One region of the Streptomyces sp. NPDC007945 genome, then DNA from elsewhere that is predicted to be linked to it. Evidence: predicted binding sites of a transcription regulator. Region 1 holds the regulator's gene; the other holds the start of a gene.
What was found. The regulator HrcA, encoded in region 1, represses chaperone genes, less so after heat shock. The targets are predictions, from matches to a motif close to TTNGCACTCNGNNNNNCNGAGTGCNAA.
Positions count from the first base shown of each region.

Region 2: groL (chaperonin GroEL) is a predicted target of HrcA. The motif match lies at 5,088-5,114, and genes of this name have one in related genera.

Region 1 is NZ_JBIBJV010000001.1:764,611-772,562, forward strand. Features, by position in the region: gene ACFZCF_RS03575 (AAA family ATPase) at 1-701, opposite strand, end outside; gene ACFZCF_RS03580 (16S rRNA (uracil(1498)-N(3))-methyltransferase) at 819-1,562, opposite strand; gene ACFZCF_RS03585 (nitronate monooxygenase) at 1,559-2,647, opposite strand; gene dnaJ (molecular chaperone DnaJ) at 2,739-3,878, opposite strand; gene hrcA (heat-inducible transcriptional repressor HrcA) at 3,879-4,898, opposite strand; gene ACFZCF_RS03600 (MBL fold metallo-hydrolase) at 5,037-5,774, shown strand; gene ACFZCF_RS03605 (DUF3097 domain-containing protein) at 5,868-6,671, shown strand; gene hemW (radical SAM family heme chaperone HemW) at 6,794-7,952, opposite strand, start outside.
Region 2 is NZ_JBIBJV010000002.1:925,724-933,675, reverse strand. Features, by position in the region: gene ACFZCF_RS09535 (YciI family protein) at 1-231, shown strand, start outside; gene ACFZCF_RS09530 (sigma-70 family RNA polymerase sigma factor) at 263-1,501, shown strand; gene ACFZCF_RS09525 (hypothetical protein) at 1,512-2,168, shown strand; gene ACFZCF_RS09520 (methyltransferase domain-containing protein) at 2,113-3,288, opposite strand; gene ACFZCF_RS09515 (polysaccharide deacetylase family protein) at 3,415-4,353, shown strand; gene ACFZCF_RS09510 (hypothetical protein) at 4,350-4,529, shown strand; gene groES (co-chaperone GroES) at 4,708-5,016, shown strand; gene groL (chaperonin GroEL) at 5,124-6,752, shown strand; gene ACFZCF_RS09495 (ester cyclase) at 6,816-7,514, opposite strand; gene ACFZCF_RS09490 (hypothetical protein) at 7,711-7,952, opposite strand, start outside.

The DNA.
Region 1 (7,952 bases):
GCGCCGATCCACATGTCGAGGACGTCGGAGAGCGAGACGGTGAGGAAGTTGGCGCCGAGCTCTCCGGCGACGGCCCGGGCGATGAAGGTCTTGCCGCAGCCGGGAGGGCCGTACAGGAGGAGTCCGCCGCGCAGCGACTTGCCGTAGAGGCGGCGGAGTTCGGGGTTGCGCATGGGGGCGAGGAAGGCGGCTTCGAGCCGTTCCTTGACGTCGGTCATGCCGCCGACGTCGGCGAGGCGGACGGCTCCGGGCGCGTCCACGTCCCAGGCGGCGGCGTCCCCCGCGAGCCCGTCGCCCTCGGCCTGCGGCTCCTCCAGGAACCGCGGACCGACGACGTCGGACACCTGTTCCTCGGCGGCGGCCCAGTCGAAGGAGGGCTTCTCCTCGGGAGCGGGAGCGGGCGGGGTCGCCGGGACGGGCGGAACCGCGGTCACCTGCGGGGGCGGCGCCACGGGCGGGGTCTCCGCCACCGGGGGAGCCTCGGGCGCGGCCGGCGGCAGCCCCATCGCGCGGACCATCAGCGCGCGGGCGGCGGCGTCCCCCGGCGCGTGCTGGAGGGCGACGGCGGCCTCCGTGACGGCTTCGTCGCCCCGCCCGTCCGCGAGGAGGAGTTCGGCGAAGTGGAGGCGCAGGGGCACGTCGCCGGGGGCGGCGGCGACCGCGGCGCGCAGACTGCGGATCAGGGGGGACTCGTCGGCCATGCGGCTCAGCCTAGAAAAGACCCGCGCCGCTTGGACAGCGGGTCCCCGATCTGTGGAAAACCACCCCCCGGCCGCCCCCTGTGGACAACCGGCTTCGTGACGGGCTCGCCGCCGGTCTCAGCCCCAGCGGCCGGTGCGGCCGAGGACGAGGGCGGTGGCCGCCGTGCCCGCCGTGGAGGTCCGCAGCACGCTCCGGCCGAGCCGGAACGGCCGGGCTCCGGCCGCCTCGAAGGCGGCCAGCTCCTCCGGGGAGACCCCGCCCTCGGGGCCGACGACGAGCACGATCGAGCCCTTCGCGGGGAGTTCGGCGGTGGCGAGGGCGCCGCTGGGGTGGTCGCGGTCCTCGTGCAGCACGGCCGCGAAGTCGGCGCCGGCGAGCAGCTGGGCGACCTGCTTGGTGGTCATGAGCTCGGCGACGTCGGGGAAGCGCGTGCGGCGGGACTGCTTGCCGGCCTCGCGGGCGGTGGCGCGCCACTTGGCGAGCGCCTTGAGGCCGCGGTCGCCGCGCCACTGGGTGATGCAGCGGGAGGCGGCCCACGGCACGATCGCGTCGACGCCGGTCTCGGTCATGGTCTCGACGGCGAGTTCGCCCCGGTCGCCCTTGGGGAGGGCCTGGACGACGGTGATCCGGGGCTCCTCCGCGGGCTCCTCGTGCGCGGCCGTCACCTCGACGGTCAGCCGGTCCTTGCCCTCGGTGTCCCGCACCAGGCAGTCGGCCCAGTGTCCCCGGCCGTCGGTGAGGACGAGCTCCTCGCCGGCCCGGAGGCGCTTCACGGAGACGGCGTGCCGTCCCTCGGGTCCCTCCAGGACGTGGGTGCCGGCGCCGGGCACGGCGTCGACGACGAAGACGGGGGCGGTCATGAGGCACTCCTGAGGGCCGGGTCGGCGAGGGTGTCGAGGGCGGTGTCGAGTTCGGCGGCGAGCACCCGGACGAGTTCTCCGGCGGGCAGCTCGCGGGCGAGGCGGTGCCCCTGCCCGGCCCACAGGGCCATGCCCTGGGCGTCCCCGGCGGTGGCGGCGGCCTTCCGCAGCGGGGCGGTGAGGTGGTGGACCTCGGGGTAGGCGGCGGGGGCGTACGGGCCGTGCTCGCGCATGAAGCGGTTGACGAGCCCGCGGGCCGGCCGCCCGGAGAAGGCGCGGGTGAGGGCGGTGCGGTGGAAGAGCGGGTCGGTCAGGGCCCGCTTGTGGAGCGGATGGGCGCCGGACTCGGGGCACACGAGGAAGGCGGTGCCGAGCTGGGCGGCGCCGGCCCCGGCGGCGAGGACGGCGGCGATCTGCGCGCCGCGCATCAGCCCGCCGGCGGCGACCAGCGGCAGGGTGGTGGCCTCCCGGACCTGGGCGAGCAGGGCGAGCAGCCCCGTGCCGCGTTGTTCGTCGTCGGGGTCGTCGCGGTACGTGCCCTGGTGGCCGCCCGCCTCGACGCCCTGGACGCAGAGCGCGTCGGCGCCGGCCGCCTGGGCGGTCCGGGCCTCCTCGGCGGAGGTGACGGTGACGATCGTGTACGTACCGGCGCGGTCGAAGGCCTGGAAGGTCTCGGGCTTCGGACAGCCGAAGGTGAAGGAGACGACGGGGACCGGGTCCTCCAGGAGGATCGCCAGTTTGGACTCGTACCCGTCGTCGCGGCCGCCGTCGGTCTCGCCGAGGGCGGTGCGGTACCAGCCGGCCTCCCCGGCGAGCTGGTGGCGGTAGACCTCGATGGCCGCCGGGTCGGCGCCGGGGTCGGTCTGGGGCATGAACACGTTGACGCCGAAGGGCTTTCCGGTGAGCCCGCGGACCTGCTTGATCTCCTGGTAGAGGCTGCCGGCCGTCTTGTACCCGGCGGCGAGGAAGCCGAGCGCGCCGGCCTCGGCGACGGCGCCGACGAGCTCCGGACAAGAAGCGCCACCCGCCATGGGGGCCTGCACGATCGGGTACCGGAAGAGATCGTTCAGTGCGGTGGTGGACATATGGGCATCGTGCCATGCCCGTTGTGGGCACGGGAAAGGGGCGGCACCCGGAGTGCCGCCCCTCTCACTCACCGATCATGCCGGCCGGGTCTCAGCGCCCGTTGAAGGCGTCCTTCAGGCGCGAGAACAGACCCTGCTGCCCGGGCTGGAACTGGCCCGTGGGCCGCTCCTCGCCACGCAGCCCGGCCAGCTCGCGCAGGAGGCGCTCCTGCTCGGGGTCGAGCTTGGTCGGCGTCTGGACCTCGACGTGGACGATGAGGTCGCCGCGGCCGTTGCCCCGCAGGTGGGTGACGCCCCGGCCGTGCAGCGGCACCGACTGCCCGGACTGGGTGCCCGGGCGGATGTCGATCTCCTCCAGGCCGTCGAGCGTCTGCAGCTGCACCTTGGTGCCGAGCGCCGCCGCCGTCATGGGGAGGGTGACCGTGCAGTGCAGGTCGTCGCCGCGCCGCTGGAAGACCTCGTGCGGGGTCTCCTGGATCTCGACGTACAGGTCGCCGGCGGGGCCGCCGCCGGGGCCGACCTCGCCCTCGCCCGCGAGCTGGATCCGGGTGCCGTTGTCGACACCGGCGGGGATCTTCACCGTCAGGGTGCGGCGGGACCGCACCCGGCCGTCGCCCGCGCACTCGGGGCACGGGGTGGGGACGACGGTGCCGAAGCCCTGGCACTGGGGGCAGGGCCGGGAGGTCATGACCTGGCCGAGGAACGACCGGGTGACCTGGGAGACCTCGCCGCGGCCGTGACACATGTCGCAGGTCTGCGCCGAGGTGCCGGGGGCGGCGCCCTCACCCGAACAGGTGCCGCAGACGACGGCTGTGTCGACCTGGAGGTCCTTGGTGGTGCCGAAGGCCGCCTCGTCGAGGTCGATCTCCAGACGGATCATGGCGTCCTGGCCGCGGCGGGTCCGCGAGCGCGGCCCCCGCTGCCCGGCCGTGCCGAAGAAGGCGTCCATGATGTCGGAGAAGTTGCCGAAGCCGCCCGCTCCGAAGCCGCCCCCGCCGCCCATGCCTCCGGACGAGGAGAGCGGGTCGCCGCCCAGGTCGTAGACCTGCTTCTTCTGCGGGTCCGAGAGGACCTCGTAGGCGGCGTTGATCTCCTTGAACCGCTCCTGCGTCTTCGGGTCCGGGTTGACGTCCGGGTGAAGCTCGCGGGCGAGGCGGCGGAAGGCCTTCTTGATCTCGTCCTGGGAAGCGTCGCGGCGCACACCGAGTGTGGCGTAGTAGTCCGTGGCCACTTACGACTCCGCCAGGATCTGTCCGACGTAACGTGCCACTGCGCGTACCGCTCCCATCGTTCCGGGGTAGTCCATGCGGGTCGGTCCGACCACGCCGAGTTTGGCGACTGCCTCGCCGCCCGAACCGTAGCCGACGGAGACGACCGACGTGGAGTTCAACCCCTCGTAGGCGTTCTCATGGCCGATGCGTACGGTCATGCCCGATTCCTTGACCTCGCCGAGCAGCTTGAGGAGCACGACCTGCTCCTCGAGGGCCTCCAGGACGGGCCTGATCGTCAGCGGGAAGTCGTGTCCGAAGCGGGTGAGATTGGCGGTGCCGCCGATCATCAGCCGCTCCTCGTGCTCCTCCACGAGCGTCTCCAGGAGCGTCGCCAGCACGGTCGAGACCGTGGCGCGCTCCTCGGCCTCCTCGAAGGAATCGGGGAGGTCCTGCACCAGCTGCGGCACGTCGGCGAAGCGACGGCCGCCGACCCGGCTGTTGAGCCGGGCCCGCAGATCGGCGAGGGAGGTTTCGCCGAAGGGCGCCGGGCAGTCGATGACCCGCTGTTCGACCCGCCCGGTGTCCGTGATCAGGACGAGCATCAGCCGGGCCGGGGCCAGCGACAGCAGCTCGACGTGACGGATCGAGGAACGGGTCAGCGACGGGTACTGCACGACGGCGACCTGCCGGGTCAGCTGCGCGAGCAGCCGCACCGTGCGGCCCACGACGTCGTCGAGGTCCACGGCGCCGTCGAGGAAGTTGTGGATGGCGCGCCGCTCGGGGGTCGACAGCGGCTTGACGCCCGCCAGTCGGTCCACGAAGAGGCGGTAGCCCTTGTCCGTGGGGATCCGTCCGGCGCTGGTGTGAGGCTGGGCGATGTACCCCTCCTCCTCCAGCACCGCCATGTCGTTGCGCACGGTGGCGGGCGACACGCCCAGCTTGTGGCGCTCGGTGAGCGCCTTGGAGCCGACCGGCTCCTCCGTCCCGACATAGTCCTGGACGATGGCGCGCAGTACCTCGAGTCTGCGTTCGCTGAGCACGCGCACACCTCCCGTTCCGGCCGTTCCGGTTGCTCCGCTTTTGGCACTCGCCCTGCCCGAGTGCCAGGAAACCCCCGGCCAGTGTACGACCGGGGCCGTCGCTCCTGGCAAGGAGGCGGACCCGCTAGCGTCGGAGGCATGGACATCGACGAAGCGGTCTGGGCGGCGCAGGGGTGGGAACGGCTCGCGGCCGGAGTGGGCCGCCGACGGCTCCCCGGCTGGGACGCGACCACCGGACTCGTCGTGGGGGACAAGGCCGTCCTGCTCTACGACACGGGCTCCACCCTCGCCGAGGGCGCCGCGATCCGGGCCCAGGCGGAGGCGATCACCGGCGGCCGGCGCGTGACGCACATCGCACTCGGCCACCCCCACTTCGACCACGTCCTGGGCACCGCCGCCTTCGCCGGCGCGGAGGTCTTCGGCGCGGTCGGCACGGACGAGCTCCTCGCCTCCGCCCGCACCCGCGAGGAGCTGTACGAGGACGCGGTGCGCCAGGGCGCCGACGAGCGGGCCGCGGCGGAGGCGGCGGAGGCCCTGGTGGCCCCCCGGCACACGGTCACCGGCGAATGGACCCTCGACCTCGGCGGCCGGCAGGTCCTCCTGGCCAACCTGGGTCCGGCCCATTCCGGCCACGATCTCGCCGTCTTCGTCCCCGGCGAGCGCGAGACCGTCTTCTGCGGCGACCTCGTCGAGGAGTCCGGCGAACCCCAGGCGGGCCCCGACGCGGCCGGCGCCCACTGGCCGGACGCCCTCGACCGCCTCCTCGCCCTGGGCGGCGAGGACGCCCTGTACGTCCCCGGCCACGGCGCCGTGGTGGACGCGGCCTTCGTCCGACGCCAGCGCGATGAACTGGCACGCCGCTTCGGGGTGTCGTAGCGTCACGAGACGCGCGGCCGCGCCCGGGGCCCGACACCCCGACCGCCGCGCCCTGGCCGAAACCCGCCCAGCGCACCCGGAGGACCGGACCCCTTGCGCCACTACGACCCCGACCTCACCCCCTCCTGGAAGAAGCAGGCCCCCGTCCCCGAGGTCCCGGCCGACCCCGACCTGGTGGTCGAGGAGGTCTCCACGGGCTTCTGCGGGGCGGTGATCCGCTGCGAGGCGGGCACGGTGACGCTGGAGGACCGCTTCGGCAAGCACCGGGTCTTCCCGCTGGACCCGCGCGGCTTCCTCCTGGACGGCCGCGTGGTGACCCTGGTGCGCCCCGCCTCGCCCGGCCCGTCCCGCCCGGCCCGTACGGCCTCCGGCTCGATCGCCGTCCCCGGCGCCCGGGCCCGGGTCGCCCGCGCGAGCCGCATCTACGTCGAGGGCCGCCACGACGCCGAGCTGGTCGAGCGGGTCTGGGGCGACGACCTCCGCGTCGAGGGCGTGGTCGTGGAGTACCTCGAAGGCGTCGACCACCTGCCGGCCATCGTCGCCGACTTCGCCCCGGGCCCCGACGCCCGCCTGGGCGTCCTCGTCGACCACCTGGTCCCCGGCTCCAAGGAGTCCCGCGTCGCCGCCGAGGTCGCCTCGGAGCACGTCCTGGTGGTCGGCCACCCCTACATCGACATCTGGCAGGCGGTGAAGCCGTCGGTGCTCGGCATCCCGGCCTGGCCGGACGTCCCCCGGGGCCAGGACTGGAAGACGGGCACCTGCCGGGCCCTGGGCTGGCCGTCGGACAACACGGGCGCCGTCTGGCAGGCCATCCTGAAGCGGGTCGGCTCCTACAAGGACCTGGAGCCGGCCCTCCTGGGCCGCGTGGAGGAGCTGATCGACTTCGTGACGGGGTAGCTCCCCCTCACGGGCGTACGTCCCCCGGGAGCGGAACGGCGCACCGGGGCGTTTCCTCGGACCGGGCCGGATCGGCGTGCGTGCCGGGCGTCGCGAGCCCGGCATGATCCGAAAGACCCGCCCTAGTCCACCAGGTCCCGCACCACCGCGTCGGCCAGCAGACGCCCCCGCAGCGTGAGCACGGCCCGCCCGGCGGCGTAGGAGCCGGTCTCCAGGAGGCCGTCGGCGAGCGCCCGCTCGGCGGCCGCCCGCCCGGCGGGCTTGAGCACCGACAGCTCGATCCCCTCCCGGAGCCGCAGCTCCAGCAGGATCCGCTCGACCCGCCGGTCCTCCTCCGCGAGCACCTCCCGCCCGGCGCCGGGCGACTTCCCGGCCCCGAGCGCCGCCGCGTACGCGCCGGGGTGCTTGACGTTCCACCAGCGCACCCCGCCCACGTGCGAGTGGGCGCCGGGCCCGGCCCCCCACCAGTCCGCGCCGCGCCAGTACAGCTCGTTGTGCAGGCAGCGCCCGGCCTCCGAGGTCGCCCAGTTGGACACCTCGTACCAGGAGTACCCGGCCGCCTCGAAGGCCTCGTCGGCGATCAGGTACCGGTCCGCGTGCACGTCGTCATCGGTCATGGGCACCTCGCCGCGCCGGATCCGGCGCGCCAGCTGCGTCCCCTCCTCGACGATGAGGGCGTACGCGCTCACGTGGTCGGGGCCGGCCCCGATGGCCGCGTCGAGCGAGGCCCGCCAGTCGTCGTCGGTCTCCCCCGGCGTGCCGTAGATCAGGTCGAGGTTGACGTGCTCGAAGCCGGCCGCCCGGGCCTCCGCGACGCACTCCTCGGGCCGCCCGGGCGTATGGGTCCGGTCGAGGATCCTCAGCACGTGCGGGCGCGCGCTCTGCATGCCGAAGGAGATCCGGTTGAACCCCCCGGCGCGCAGCTCGGCGAGGTACTCCGGGTTCACGGACTCCGGATTCGCCTCGGTCGTCACCTCGGCGTCGTCCGCGAGCCCGAACTCGTCCCGGATCGCCCCCAGCATCCGTACGAGGTCGCCGGCGGCGAGCAGGGTGGGCGTGCCGCCGCCGACGAAGACCGTCCGCACCGGCCTCGGGTCGTCCCCGAGGACCTTGCGGGCGAGCCGGATCTCCTCGACGACCTGCCCCGCGTAGTTGTCCCGCGAGGCGAGCACCCCGCCGGCACCGCGCAGCTCGCTCGCGGTGTACGTGTTGAAGTCGCAGTAGCCGCACCGGGTGGCGCAGTACGGCACGTGCAGATAGAACCCGAGCGGTCGCTCCCCC
Region 2 (7,952 bases), on a different contig from region 1:
GGCCTGAAGCCGACCGCCGAGGCCACCCGGATCACCTGGTCGGACGGGAAGCTGTCCTTCACCGACGGCCCCTTCACCGAGACCAAGGAGGTCGTCGGCGGCTACGCGATGCTCCAGTGCAAGGACATGGCCGAGGCCGTCGAGTGGGGGAAGCGGTTCCTCGCCGTCCACCCGCCGCACTGGAAGGTCGGCCTGGAGGTCCGCGAGGTCGAGGAGATGCCGGAGGGCTGACCCCCGTTGTGCTGTCATGTGAGGCGTGACGGTGGAGAGCACGCTTGAGACGGTCTTCCGGATGGAGTCGGCGCGGATCATCGCCACGGTGACGCGGATCGTCCGGGACGTCGGCATCGCTGAGGAGATCGCCCAGGACGCCCTCGTCGCCGCGCTGGAGCAGTGGCGGCGCGACGGCGTCCCGGACCGGCCCGGAGCCTGGCTGACGGCCACCGCCAAGCACCGGGCCGTCGACCTCGTGCGGCGCCGCGAGACGTACGCGCGCAAGCTCGCCGAGGTCGGCCGGAGCCTGCCGGAGGAGGCGTACGACCCCGAGCCCTCCGGCCCCGGCGACATCGACGACGACGTGCTGCGGCTCGTCTTCACCACCTGCCACCCGGTGCTCCCCGCCGAGGCCCGGGCGGCGCTCACCCTGCGGCTCGTCGGCGGGCTGCGGACGGACGAGATCGCCCGCGCCTTCCTCGTCCCGGAGGCCACCGTCGCCGCCCGGATCACCCGTGCCAAGCGGGCGCTCGCGAAGGCGGGGGTGGCCTTCGAGGTGCCGTACGGGCAGGACCGGGCCGCCCGGCTCGGCTCCGTCCTGGAGGTCGTCTACCTGGTCTTCAACGAGGGGTACGCGGCCACCGCCGGCGACGACCTGCTGCGGCCCGGGCTCTGCGAGGACGCGCTCCGGCTCGCCCGCGGGCTCGCCGCCCTCATGCCCGGCGAGAGCGAGGTGCACGGCCTCGCCGCCCTCCTCGAACTCCAGGCCTCCCGCGTCCCCGCCCGCACCGGCCCCGACGGTCGCCCGGTGCTCCTCGCCGAGCAGGACCGGCGGCGCTGGAACCGGCTCCTGGTCCGCCGCGGTTACGCCGCCCTCGCCCGGGCCGGCGACGGCCGGGGCTACGGCCCGTACGCCCTCCAGGCGGCGATCGCCGCCTGCCACGCGCGGGCGGCCTCGTACGAGGAGACCGACTGGGCGACCATCGCCGGGCTCTACGGCCGGCTGATGGAGCTGGCCCCGTCGCCGGTGGTCGAGCTGAACCGGGCGGTCGCCGTCTCGATGGCCGAGGGCCCGGCCGCCGCGCTCCCCCTGGTCGACGCCCTCACCGCCGAACCCGCCCTGCGGCGCTACCACTTGCTGCCCAGCGTCCGCGGCGATCTGCTCGCCCGGCTGGGCCGGGCCGCGGAGGCGCGCGCCGAGTTCGCGCGGGCGGCGGAACTGACCCGCAACGAGCGGGAGCGGACGCTGCTGCGGGGCCGGGAAAGGGAGTTGGGGGAGACGCCCTAGGGTGCTGGGTATGTCACCGCGCATACCCCTGCCTCCGCCGCCCCCGCCCGTCGAGCTCCGCAGCTGGCCGGACCGGGAGGCGCTGCTCGCGGACCGGGCGCTGGCGGTGGGGGAGTTGACCCGGCGGCTGCTCGGCGGGGGGAGGTTCGCGCTGTTCGCCGGGGCGGTGCTGGTGCTCCAGCTCGGCTGGGGCATGGTCGGCGTGCTGCTCGTCGACCTTGGCCAGGGGGCGATCCTCGACCCGATCACCTTCCTCGTCGGGCTGATCGTCGCCGCCCTCGGCGTCGGGGTGATGGTCCCGGGCGTCTGGCTCGCGGTGCGCGGGGTGCGCCGGGACCGGGTGGTGCGGGTACGGCTGCTCGGCTGGGCCGCCCTGGACCGGCACGGGCCGACGGACGCGCGGCTGCGGGCTCCCGTGGCGAGCGCCTGCTGGATGGCGGTCTCCGCCGTCCTGTGCGGTCTGGGACTGTGGGTCGGCTTCGCCGTGCCCGCCGGGGCCGACCCGGCGGACGGCTACGGCCTGGTCGCGTACGGCATGGGCGTCGCGCTCATCTTCTGGATCAACGGTCTGATCGGGCTCTTCAAGGCCGTCGGGCACTACCGGACGGCGGTCAGGCTCGTGCCGGCCGGCCGATCAGCATCGTCGGGGCCCCCGCGACACGTGTGAGCAGGACCGTCGCCGCGTTCGGGCCCTTGGGCCGCACCTTGCGGCGGATCTCCTCGGGCTCGACGGCCGAGCCGCGCTTCTTCACCGTCAGGGTGCCGACCTCGCGCTCGCGCAGCAGGGCCTTCAGCTTCTTGAGGTTGAAGGGCAGTTCGTCGGTGATCTCGTAGGCGGAGGCGTACGGGGTGGGGCGCAGCTCGTCCGCGGTGACGTACGCGATCGTCGCGTCGATCAGGCCCCCGTCCAGCTCCTCGGCGACCTCGGCGACCAGGTGGGCGCGGATGACGGCGCCGTCGGGCTCGTACAGGTACCGGCCGACGGGGCGGACCGCCGGGTCGGGCAGGCCCCGGCCGGTGAGGCTCGCGCCGGAGGGCAGCAGGGTGGCGCGGCGCGCGCCCGGCTCGGTGCCGAACCAGAGGACCGCCTCCTTCACGTCCCCGCCGTCCGAGATCCACTCGGCCTCCGCCTCGTCGGGGACGGTCTCGTGCGGAATGCCGGGGGCGATCTTCAGCGCCGCCCGCGGGGCCTTGCGGGCGGCCTCCATCGCCCAGGACAGCGGCGGCGAGTACGCCTCCGGGTCGAAGATCCGGCCCCGGCCGCCGCGGCGCGCCGGGTCGACGAAGACGGCGTCGTACGGCGCCGTGTCGATCTCGGTGACGTCGGCGCAGCGCACCTCGATCAGGCCGTCGAGGCCCAGCGCGGCGGCGTTGGCGCGGGCCACCTCGGCGGTGAGCGGGTCGCGGTCGACGGCGAGGACGGAGATGCCGGCGCGGGCGAGCGCGAGGGCGTCGCCGCCGATGCCGGAGCAGAGGTCGGCGACCGAGCCGACGCCGAGGGCCTTGAGGCGGGCCGCCCGGTGGGCGCCGACGGTCGCGCGGGTGGACTGCTCGACGCCGTTCGGCGTGAAGTACATGCGGTACGCGTCCTCGGCGCCGAACTTCGCCACCGCGCGCTGCCGCAGCCGGGCCTGGCCGAGGGCGGCCGAGACCAGTTCGGCGGGGTGGTCGCGGCGCAGCCGGGAGGCGACCGCCAGCTCCCGGGCGGGGTCGTAGTCGCGCAGGGCGGCGAGGAGCGTCTGGCCCTCGGGGGCGAGCAGGGCGGCGAAGGCGGCGAGGTCGGTCACCGTCCCATTCTCCCTGTGGGCCGGGCGGGGGACGGTGGGGCCGCCTCGGCGGTGTCGCGGCCGGAGCGGCGGGCCGCGCTGACAGGATGCGGCGCCATACCGGTCGTACGACAAAAGGAAGAAATGATGACAAAGGGTGGCTCGCGCCGTGTCCTGGGGGCCGCGCTCCTCGTCGCCGCGCTCACCTCCACCGCCGCCTGCTCCGGCGGCTCCGGCACCGACGCCGCGCCGGGCGCCGCGGGCGCCCCCGCGCCCGCCGCCGGCCGGCAGGCCCCGGCGAAGACGGCCGCCCAGCTCGCCGCCGAACGCGCCGCCGCGGAGAAGGCCGCGCTGGCGAAGCGACGGGCCGCGCGGGCCGCCGCCGCGAAGAAGTGGGGCCTGAGGCTGACCCCCCTCGAAGCCCCCGCCCCGCCGAGGACGAAGCCGACGATCACCACCCGCAAGGGCTTCGAGACCGACGGCGAGGGACTGCCGCCCGTCTTCACCACCGTCCCCACCAAGGAGAAGATCGTCTTCCTGACGATCGACGACGGCGCCGAGAAGGACCCCGCCCTCATCCGGATGATGGCCGACCTCGACATCCCCTACAGCGCCTTCCTCAGCGACTACGTGGTCAACGACGACTACGGCTACTTCGCGAAGATGCGGAAGTCCCAGCCGCGCGGGGTCGCCCTCCACAACCACACGCTGAACCACAAGTACCTGCCCGGACTCTCCTACGCCCGCCAGAAGCGCGAGATCTGCGGCATGCAGGACGTCATCGAGAAGAAGTACGGCGAACGCCCCGAGCTCTTCCGGCCGCCGTACGGCAACTACAACGAGGACACCCTGCGCGCCGCCAAGGCCTGCGGCGTCAAGGCCGTCCCGCTGTGGGCCTCCGAGGCCTTCCCCGACCACATGGAGTGGCGCGAGTGGGACCGCGACCTCCACCCCGGCGACATCGTCCTCACCCACTTCCGCGGCGAGGAGGAATGGAAGGGCAGCATGCCGGACATGATCCGGCGGGTGATGAACGTGATCACCTCGAAGGGGTACGCCGTCGCCAAGCTGGAGGACTACGTATGACCCGGCCCGCCACGAGCCGGCTCCGGCCGCTCGTGATCGCCGCCCTCCTCCTCGGCCTCACCGGCTGCGCCTCCGCCGTCGACCCGCTGGAACGCCTCGGCCGCAAGGCCGTCGAGCGGGTCGCGGACCGTCCCCCGGCCGACGGCGCCGTCCGCGCGGAGGGCGCCACGGAGTGAGGAATTGGCACTCCGCTTGACCGAGTGCTAATCGCGGTCATAGTCTCGGCTCTGGCACTCCCCGCAGGAGAGTGCCAGGAAAGCGACGGGCAGGTCCGGCACCCGCGACGACGGATCCCAGCTAATCGCGACCCCAGACAGTTAACCCCGCGAGATCTCCGAAGGGGGAGGTCGGATCGTGACGACCGCCAGCTCCAAGGTTGCCATCAAGCCGCTTGAGGACCGCATCGTGGTCCAGCCGCTCGACGCCGAGCAGACCACGGCCTCCGGCCTGGTCATCCCGGACACCGCGAAGGAGAAGCCCCAGGAGGGCGCCGTCCTCGCCGTGGGCCCGGGCCGCTTCGAGAACGGCGAGCGCCTGCCGCTCGACGTCAAGGTCGGCGACGTCGTGCTCTACAGCAAGTACGGCGGCACCGAGGTGAAGTACAACGGCGACGAGTACCTCGTCCTCTCGGCCCGCGACGTGCTCGCGATCATCGAGAAGTAAGACGCCGTACCTGCTTTGACACCGCGCCCCTGACCCCCTGATTCCACGGGCGTCCAGGGGCGCGGTTCGTTTTCCCACACGATTTCCGAGAGGGCTGAATCGCTCCCATGGCGAAGATCCTGAAGTTCGACGAGGACGCCCGTCGCGCCCTTGAGCGCGGCGTCAACAAGCTTGCCGACACGGTGAAGGTGACGATCGGCCCCAAGGGCCGCAACGTCGTCATCGACAAGAAGTTCGGCGCCCCCACCATCACCAACGACGGTGTCACGATCGCCCGCGAGGTCGAGATCGAGGACCCGTACGAGAACCTCGGCGCCCAGCTCGTCAAGGAGGTGGCGACCAAGACCAACGACATCGCGGGTGACGGCACCACCACCGCCACCGTGCTCGCCCAGGCGCTCGTCCGCGAGGGTCTGCGCAACGTCGCCGCCGGCGCCTCCCCGGCCTCCCTGAAGAAGGGCATCGACGCCGCCGTCAAGGCCGTCTCCGACGAGCTGCTCGCCACCGCGCGCCCGATCGACGACAAGTCGGACATCGCCGCCGTCGCCGCGCTCTCCGCCCAGGACCAGCAGGTCGGCGAGCTCATCGCCGAGGCCATGGACAAGGTCGGCAAGGACGGTGTCATCACCGTCGAGGAGTCCAACACCTTCGGCCTGGAGCTCGACTTCACCGAGGGCATGGCCTTCGACAAGGGCTACCTGTCCCCGTACATGGTGACCGACCAGGAGCGCATGGAGGCCGTCCTCGACGACCCGTACATCCTGATCCACCAGGGCAAGATCTCCTCCATCCAGGACCTGCTGCCCCTCCTGGAGAAGGTCATCCAGTCCGGCGGCTCCAAGCCGCTGCTGATCATCGCCGAGGACGTCGAGGGCGAGGCCCTCTCCACCCTCGTCGTCAACAAGATCCGCGGCACCTTCAACGCCGTCGCCGTCAAGGCCCCCGGCTTCGGCGACCGCCGCAAGGCGATGCTCGGCGACATGGCCACCCTCACCGGTGCCACCGTCATCGCCGAGGAGGTCGGCCTCAAGCTCGACCAGGCCGGTCTCGACGTGCTGGGCACCGCCCGCCGCGTCACCGTCACCAAGGACGACACCACCATCGTCGACGGCGGCGGCGACTCCGCCGACGTCGCGGGCCGCGTCGCCCAGATCAAGGCCGAGATCGAGTCCACGGACTCCGACTGGGACCGCGAGAAGCTCCAGGAGCGCCTCGCGAAGCTGGCCGGCGGCGTGTGCGTGATCAAGGTCGGCGCCGCCACCGAGGTGGAGCTCAAGGAGAAGAAGCACCGTCTGGAGGACGCCATCTCCGCGACCCGCGCCGCGGTCGAGGAGGGCATCGTCTCCGGTGGTGGCTCCGCGCTCGTCCACGCCGTCAAGGTCCTGGAGGGCAACCTCGGCAAGGAGGGCGACGAGGCCACCGGTGTCGCCGTCGTCCGCCGCGCCGCCGTCGAGCCGCTGCGCTGGATCGCCGAGAACGCCGGCCTGGAGGGCTACGTCATCACCTCCAAGGTCGCCGAGCTCGACAAGGGCCAGGGCTTCAACGCCGCCACCGGCGAGTACGGCGACCTGGTCAAGGCCGGCGTCATCGACCCGGTGAAGGTCACGCGCTCCGCCCTGGAGAACGCCGCGTCGATCGCCTCCCTGCTTCTCACCACCGAGACCCTCGTGGTGGAGAAGAAGGAGGAGGAGTCGGCGGACGCGGGTCACGGCCACGGTCACGGCCACTCCCACTGACGTCTCCACGTCGCACGAGGCCCGGTGCCCCCGTCGCGGGGGCACCGGGCCTCGCCCGTTCGCTCAGGCCTCGACCGCGCCGAGCCGGCCCATCAGCCCGAGCAGGTCGTACTGCCACCAGCCCTCGACGATCTTCCCGTCGTCGCGGAAGCGGTGGACGGTGGTCCCGGTCATGGCGACCTCCATGCCCGAAGGCTGCAGGCCCATGAAGTCCCCGACGTGGACCCCCTTCCAGGTCCACCGGGTGCACACCCGGTCGCCCTCCGCGATCTGGTCCTCGACCGTGAACGCGAAGTCGAAGCCCGCGCGCCACTCCTCCACCTCGCGCCGGACCGCGTCCATCCCGAGGACGTCCTGCGGGTTGGTCGGATCGTGGTCGTGATAGCCCTCGGCGAGGACGCCGTCGAGCAGCGCCAGGTCGGTGCCGTCCGCGAACATCTCGAACATCTGCCGCGCGTTCGCCTTGTTCAGCGCCTCGTCCCGGACCACGTCCAGGTCGGTGAAGGTCGGCATCTCGTCGCAGAGGGCGACCATCTCCCGGAAGATCCGGTCGGTCTCCGGCAGCTGGGAGTTGCGCATCGCCACGTCGTACGAGGGGAACTCCACGATCTCCACGACGTGCTGGGCGTCGGACCGGTCGGTCCCGACGACGGCGTGGGTGGCGGTCCTCTTCCCCCGGGTCTGCTCGACCCAGCGGTCCATGAGCCGGTTGAGCTCCTCGACCTGGCTCGTCCTGCAATCGATGATCTGCACGAAGGTCATGGCCGCCTCCGACCGGGCGAAGCCGCGGGTGGACCTCTCCAGTCTAGGCCGGTCCGGGCCGAGTGCGTCAGGTCGGCGGCCCTGACCGCGTCCCCCTCGTCCTGGGTGCCCCGGAGGGGACCCCGTACGGCAGACCGGCTGCGCTCGGCCGCCACCCTCGCGGACGTCCGGGTCCTCGGCGGCACCGAGTCGCGCGTCAGCCGGCGGGACGGTGCGTCCACGCGCCTCGACGCGGCGCCTGCCGGCCGGACCAGGAGCCGACCAGCGCCTGGACCAGCAGGGTCGCGGCGAGGCAGCCGCCCGCGACCATGACCGTGCCGACCAGGTAGAGACCGCTCGCGTCGTCGGACCAGTCGAGGAACGCGGCGAGCGCGAGCCCGGCCGAGGTGCCGAGCGCGCCGTCCCGGCCGTGCCCCCGCACCGCCGCCCAGACCACCG